2 regions of the Virgibacillus dakarensis genome follow, and region 1 is predicted to be linked to the other one. Evidence: a T-box and tRNA genes for the amino acid it is inferred to sense, from the RefSeq annotation. Region 1 holds a T-box; the other holds one or more tRNA genes.
The links. The T-box of region 1 lies ahead of tyrS (tyrosine--tRNA ligase). A T-box ahead of a tRNA ligase gene usually reads a tRNA of that ligase, here a tRNA-Tyr.
Positions count from the first base shown of each region.

Region 1 (3,415 bases):
CTTCCTATATAAAGCGAGTATCCGATAACTAAGATACTCGCTTTAATTTTATTGATACTTGATCAAAAAGTACTTCTTCTTCCCTCTCCGAATAACGGTAAACTTATCCCCGATTCGATCACCAGAAGAAATCGTGTATTGCACATCCTGGTTTCGTTCACCATTGATATAAATTGCGCCATTGTTGACATCTTCTCTTGCCTGTCGTTTGGACGGGGAAATGGAAGCGTTCACCAAAAGATCGATGATGCCAATTTCCTGTTTTTCCATATCATATGTTGGAACGTCTTTGAAACCTTGCTCAATATCATCTGCAGACAACTGCTTTATGTTACCACTAAATAACGCTGCAGATATTTTTTGGGCCTGGTCAAGTGCTTCCTGACTGTGAACCATTCGGGTAACTTCCTCTGCCAATCGTTTTTGTGCCAGCCGCTTTTCTGGATGTTGTTCCACTTCCCGCTGCAGTTGTTCCATTTCATCCTGCTCCAAAAACGTAAAGTATTGTAGAAATTTAATCACATCACGATCATCCGTATTAATCCAGAACTGGTAAAATTCATATGGTGTCGTTTTTTTCGGATCGAGCCAGATAGCCCCGCCAGCAGTTTTGCCAAATTTTGTGCCATCGGCTTTGGTAATAAGCGGAACAGTCAACCCATAAACTTTAATTTCCTCATCCGGTTGCGTATTTGTTCGACGAATTAATTCCATGCCAGCTGTAATATTGCCCCATTGATCACTACCGCCGATTTGTAATGTACAATGCTCCTGCTCATATAACTTAAGGAAATCAAGCGACTGCAAAATCATATAACTGAATTCAGTAAATGAAATTCCTTGCTCAATTCGTGCTGAAACCGATTCTTTTGCAAGCATGTAGTTAATCCCAAAGTGTTTCCCGGCATCACGCAGAAAATCGATTATCGTCATGCTCGCCAACCAATCATGATTGTTACGGGCAACTGCTGCATTCTCCCCATGATTAAAGTCAAGCAGATGTGCTAATTGTTGTTTGATTTTGTCACTGTATCCTTTGACGACCGCAGCCTCATTTAACGATCGTTCGGTTGATCGCCCGCTCGGATCACCAATCATCCCTGTTCCGCCGCCAATCAAAGCTATTGGCTTGTGCCCTGCCCGCTGAAACCGTTTCAGCATTAATACAGGAACTAGATGACCAATATGCAGACTGTCAGCCGTTGGATCAAATCCGGCATATAACGTCACCTGGTTGTTCTGCAAATATTCGTCCAATCCCTGTAAATCTGTAGTTTGGTGAATTAATCCCCGATTTTGTAAATCACTCAAAATATTCATCTTGCTCATTCTCCTTTAAACTGTTCTAGAAAATAAATAAAAAAATCCCATCCCTAACGGTAAAGGGACGAGATTTTGCTCGCGGTACCACCCTTGTTGCACATACATGCCACTTTGGGGTTGTTAACGATGCACTCACCGTTTTTCTTTGCGAAAGAAAAAAGCTCCGGATTGTAATTCGTTCAGCAAATATATACTAGTTCCCACCACCACTAGCTCGCTTCAACAGGGATTTGCTTCACTACTTCGATCCTTCCATGCCTTTTATATAAATAGTATTATCTATTTTTATCACACTTCCAATTAAAATGCAATTAATATTTCAAGCACTTTTCGCCTCAGCAGGATATTCGCCCGTATTAATCGATTTCTAAGCAAAATTCCAATCCAGCTGGCCAAAACAGCTTTCATTAAACCAACTACAATGAAAGGATAAACGCCTGATGCTAAAGCGAGTGACCAGTTCAAATCAAGAACGAATTTCAATTGAATTGTACCGCATAGCAATGTGATGATCATTCCTGCTATATTAGCAACAATAGCCATGGAAAAAGTGAAACTTGTCCTTTCCAAAATAAGTCCAGTGACAAAAGCTGTTAGAATAAATCCAAAAATGTAGCCGCCTGTTGGTCCTATCAATACCTGGGCACCTCCACTAAAACCGGCAAATACCGGGGCCCCGACTACTCCCAAAGCAGCATAGCATATCATTGCAATAGCCCCTAGCTTACTGCCAATAATGGTCGCGGTTAAGCCAACTCCCAATGTTTGCCCACTTATTGGCACAAGCGGGAGCGGTACTTCAACTTGTGCTAACACGGCCGTAATAGCTGCAAACAGCGCACATATGATGACTTTTCGTAAATTTGACTGACTTTGATTCATTCGGCACCTCCATATATGTAAACTAATTATTAATAAGGTTAACATAAATATTGTCAAATTACTATACCTTTTCAAACAAAGGGACACCAATCGCTCTTATCAGGATAATCTGAAAATCTCATATTCTATGTACTACTGAAAAAGCGCATATGCTATAATATAATATGGAATTTTAGGAGGTTTTTATCGTGGATAATTTCAAGCAAATACTTCATAAATATAACAAGAAAGTGAAAGAGATGTGGAAAGCCGGAAAAATCCAGCGTTCCTCCCGTGTAACGTATGATATTGTTTGGAATATTATCCTGATTTTCATCGTTGTCGGTGTAGTCGGAGCCGTCTTTGCATTTGGTGTTGGTGCAGGTTATTTCGCTTCACTTGTTAAAGATGAACCAATCCGAAGTTATGACGAAATGGAAAAAGATATTTATAATTATGAAGAAACGTCAGAGCTCTATTTTGCCGACAATAACTATATCGGTGATGTTCAATCAGACATACATAGAGAAGAAGTTTCACTAAAAAATGTCTCTGATACACTGCTGAATGCAGTCGTCGCCACAGAGGATGAAAATTTTCGGGAGCACAAAGGTGTTGTACCAAAGGCAATCGTTCGTGCCGTTGTTCAAGAAGCCACCAATGCTGATGTTAAAACAGGCGGAAGTACATTAACACAGCAGCTGATCAAAAATCAGATACTGACGAATGAAGTATCTTTTGAACGGAAAGCAAAGGAAATATTATTATCACTTCGCTTGGAACGCTTCTTCAGTAAAGACCAAATCCTGGAAGCCTATTTGAATATTATTCCATATGGTCGTGATGCTTCAGGGCAAAATATTGCCGGAATTCAAACGGCCGCGCAAGGTGTATTTGGCGTTGATGCAAAAGATTTAAATCTTCCGCAATCAGCTTATCTTGCCGGATTGCCGCAGAGTCCTTCTTACTATACACCATTTGCCAATAAGGGCGGATTAAAGAAAAAAGAGGATTTGAAACCCGGTATAAATCGGATGAAGTCGGTACTAAAACGAATGTATGACGAAAAATATATTACAAAAAAAGAATATGACAAGGCACTAAATTACGATATTGCAGCTGATTTTACAAAGGCTTCGAAATCTGCCATTGAAAAATATCCATACCTGACCTATGAACTTGAAAAACGTGCAAAAGAAATTCTTGCCAAGAAGTTGGCAAAAGATGATGG
Region 1 is NZ_LT732553.1:1,844,889-1,848,303, forward strand. It holds gene tyrS (tyrosine--tRNA ligase) at 49-1,320, opposite strand; T-box leader at 1,381-1,587, opposite strand; gene CZ382_RS09280 (biotin transporter BioY) at 1,624-2,205, opposite strand; gene CZ382_RS09285 (transglycosylase domain-containing protein) at 2,394-3,415, shown strand, end outside.

Region 2 (3,415 bases), on a different contig from region 1:
ATCCCGAATCAACATGAAGAACTTCGCCGGTAATTCCTCTTGATAGTTCACTCATGAAGAATAATGTTGCATCGCCCACTTGATCTTGATCAATGTTACGGCGTAAAGGCGCTTTTTCCGTAATTACAGAGGTTTTTTCATTGAACCCGGATACACCTTTAGCGGATAATGTTCGAATTGGACCCGCAGAAACGGCATTTACCCGGATGCCATATTTTCCAACGTCCTCCGCCAAATACCGTACACTAGCCTCTAAGGATGCCTTTGCAACACCCATGACATTGTAGTTTTTAATAACTCGTTCTGCACCAAGGTAGGTTTGGGTAACAATACTGCCGCCCTCTGTCATGAGTTCTTTGGCAGCTTTTGTGACAGCTACAAGTGAATAAGCACTTATCTCCTGTGCCAATAAGAAGCCATCACGGGAAGTATCGGCATATTCGCCTTTTAATTCTTCTTTATTGGCAAAAGCAACAGAATGAACCAATCCATGAATAACGCCAACTTTATCCTTAATTTCACTGAAGGCAGATTGAATACTTTCGTCACTAGCAACATCACATGTGACAATTAATTTGGCTTCTATTCCGTTTTCCTCGAGCAGCTTGACTAATTTTTTATAGGAGCGTTCTTGTCTATTAGTGAAAATCAAATTTGCTCCCGCATTATGTAACGATTTGGTAATTCCCCAAGCAATGCTTCGCTGGTTTGCTACTCCCATTACAACGATATTTTTTCCTTTTAATAAATCGGACATTTGTTTACCTCCAATATATGAATACTGTACATATTATACCCCAAACCTTTCCGTTAAAGAAACCATAGTGTAAATGATGCTTAGCTGTTGATTAAATCAGGGGGCATTGCTGGAAGATGAGGAAATAACAACTTGGAAAGTGTGGATTTCGACCGGAAAAACAAGAACATCGACCGGAGAGCAGAAACATCGACCGGAAAGCGGAAACATCGGCGGAGGAGGAGAACATCGGCCGGAGAGCAGAAACATCAACCGGAGAGCAGAAACATCGGCCGGAAAGCGGAAACATCGACCGGAGAGCAGAAACATCGGCCGGAAAGCGGAAACATCGACCGGAGAGCAGAAACATCGGCCGGAAAGCGGAAACATCGACCGGAGAGCAGAAACATCGGCCGGAGATCGGAAACATCAACCGGAAAATGCAAAATATCGGCGGTTGGAAAGGTTTTTCCGTTATAAAGTAAAAAAATATAAAAATCCTCTTTACAAAAATAGGTTATCTGTATATAATAAAATTCGTCGGTTTGCGACAAGGTTTTATTTTAATCGATGACAAAGCCGTTAAGGCCCGTTGGTCAAGTGGTTAAGACACCGCCCTTTCACGGCGGTAACACGGGTTCGAATCCCGTACGGGTCACCACTAAAGATAAAATGGCAATTTGGCGGACATGTTAAATAACGTTATGTCACAATACATGCACCACCACATCCTGTACATGGAGGATTAGCTCAGCTGGGAGAGCACCTGCCTTACAAGCAGGGGGTCGCAGGTTCGAGCCCTGCATCCTCCACCATCTTACCCGAGCAAAGCTGTAATGTTCCGGTTTTCCCGATCTTACTGAATAAGCTTCTGGAACGATGAGCATACTTAGGTAAGAAACTATAGGCCGGCCTAGCTCAATTGGTAGAGCAACTGACTTGTAATCAGTAGGTTGGGGGTTCAAGTCCTCTGGCCGGCACCATTTTTTTATGTATAAATCGTGAAATATGGTTAACAATACGGAGGGGTAGCGAAGTGGCTAAACGCGGCGGACTGTAAATCCGCTCCCTCAGGGTTCGGCAGTTCGAATCTGCCCCCCTCCACCATTATCAGATTGTTGGGCTATAGCCAAGCGGTAAGGCAGCGGGTTTTGATCCCGTCATTCCCAGGTTCGAATCCTGGTAGCCCAGCCATTTTTTTATTTTTTCAACCGTTTATTACATAAGGACTAGCAATTGCCAATATTGCTTTTGAGCCATTAGCTCAGTCGGTAGAGCATCTGACTTTTAATCAGAGGGTCGGAGGTTCGAATCCTCCATGGCTCACCATTTATTCCATTATTTAATAACAATTTATCCAAAAGAACTCTAGCATAAATGTCACTATCCATAGTATAATTAGAAAAAACAAGGTCGTACTGTTTATCAACAACCTTGTTTATTTGCATTTTACGCTGTTTTTTTACATAATAGAAAGAGTAAATTTTTTTCTAAAAACAAATCATACATGATATAAATATATTATACGGAAGGCAAAAGGATGAGTTGGTATGAAAACTTCCAGGATCCCCGGTTTTTACAATATGACTGTTGAAAAGCGGCGAGAGCTACTGGCATCTATGCAATTATTCAATGACGAACAACTAAATAATTTACGTAAAGCTGAGTCGTTACCATTAGGTACAGCGGATAATATGATTGAGAACGTTATTGGAACCTTTCCCTTGCCACTTGGATTAGGATTAAACTTTTTAATTAATGGCAAGGATTATGCTGTGCCAATGGCTATCGAGGAGCCATCTGTTGTAGCGTCTGCCAGTTATATTGCCAAAATTGTCCGGGATGCCGGTGGATTCACAACAGAATCGACAGGGCGAGTTATGATCGGGCAAATTCAGGTTGTCGGTTGCCCTGATATCGAAGGGGCTAAAAAGGCGATATTGGCGGAAAGGGACGCATTGCTAAATGATGCAAATGCTGCATATCCTAGTTTAGTCGCCAGGGGTGGCGGCGCAGAGGATCTGGAAGTTAGACTTTTAAATGAAGGTTCAGGATCAAAATATGGTAAAATGCTTGTAGTCCATGTATATATTAATACGTGCGATGCGATGGGTGCCAATATTATCAATACCATGGTGGAAGCATTGGCACCCTCAATAGAACAACTAACAAATGGGAAGGTGTATTTACGTATCCTTTCCAATTATGCAGATCGATGCCTGGCTAAAGCAAGCTGTGCCATCCCGCCTGAACTCTTAGGGTCGGATGATTTTGCCGGAGAAGCGGTGCGGGACGGGGTTGTACATGCTTATGAATTTGCTGCCTCGGATCCTTACCGGGCGGTTACACATAACAAAGGGATTATGAATGGAATTGATCCGGTTGTTATTGCTACCGGCAATGATTGGAGAGCAGTTGAGGCTGGGGCGCATGCATATGCAGCTCGTTATGGAAAATACAGCTCCATGACAACGTGGGCTGTTGATGATAACGGAAATTTGGTGGGAGAGCTTGAATTGCCAATGTCTGTAGGGACTGTTGGCGGTTCAATTCGTGTTCATCCCATGGCGCAAATTGCCCATACCATATTAGGGGTAGCGTCTGCCGAGGAACTGGCACAAATCATTGTAGCAGTTGGACTCGCGCAAAACCTTGGGGCACTAAAAGCCTTGGTTACGG
Region 2 is NZ_LT732554.1:1,093,808-1,097,222, forward strand. It holds gene fabI (enoyl-ACP reductase FabI) at 1-757, opposite strand, end outside; gene CZ382_RS15120 (hypothetical protein) at 864-1,310, shown strand; tRNA gene CZ382_RS15125 (tRNA-Glu) at 1,323-1,397, shown strand; tRNA gene CZ382_RS15130 (tRNA-Val) at 1,476-1,551, shown strand; tRNA gene CZ382_RS15135 (tRNA-Thr) at 1,644-1,719, shown strand; tRNA gene CZ382_RS15140 (tRNA-Tyr) at 1,759-1,843, shown strand; tRNA gene CZ382_RS15145 (tRNA-Gln) at 1,856-1,930, shown strand; tRNA gene CZ382_RS15150 (tRNA-Lys) at 1,990-2,065, shown strand; gene CZ382_RS15155 (hydroxymethylglutaryl-CoA reductase, degradative) at 2,287-3,415, shown strand, end outside.
Region 2: it encodes a tRNA-Tyr, which carries the amino acid that the T-box ahead of tyrS (tyrosine--tRNA ligase) is inferred to sense. The anticodon was not compared.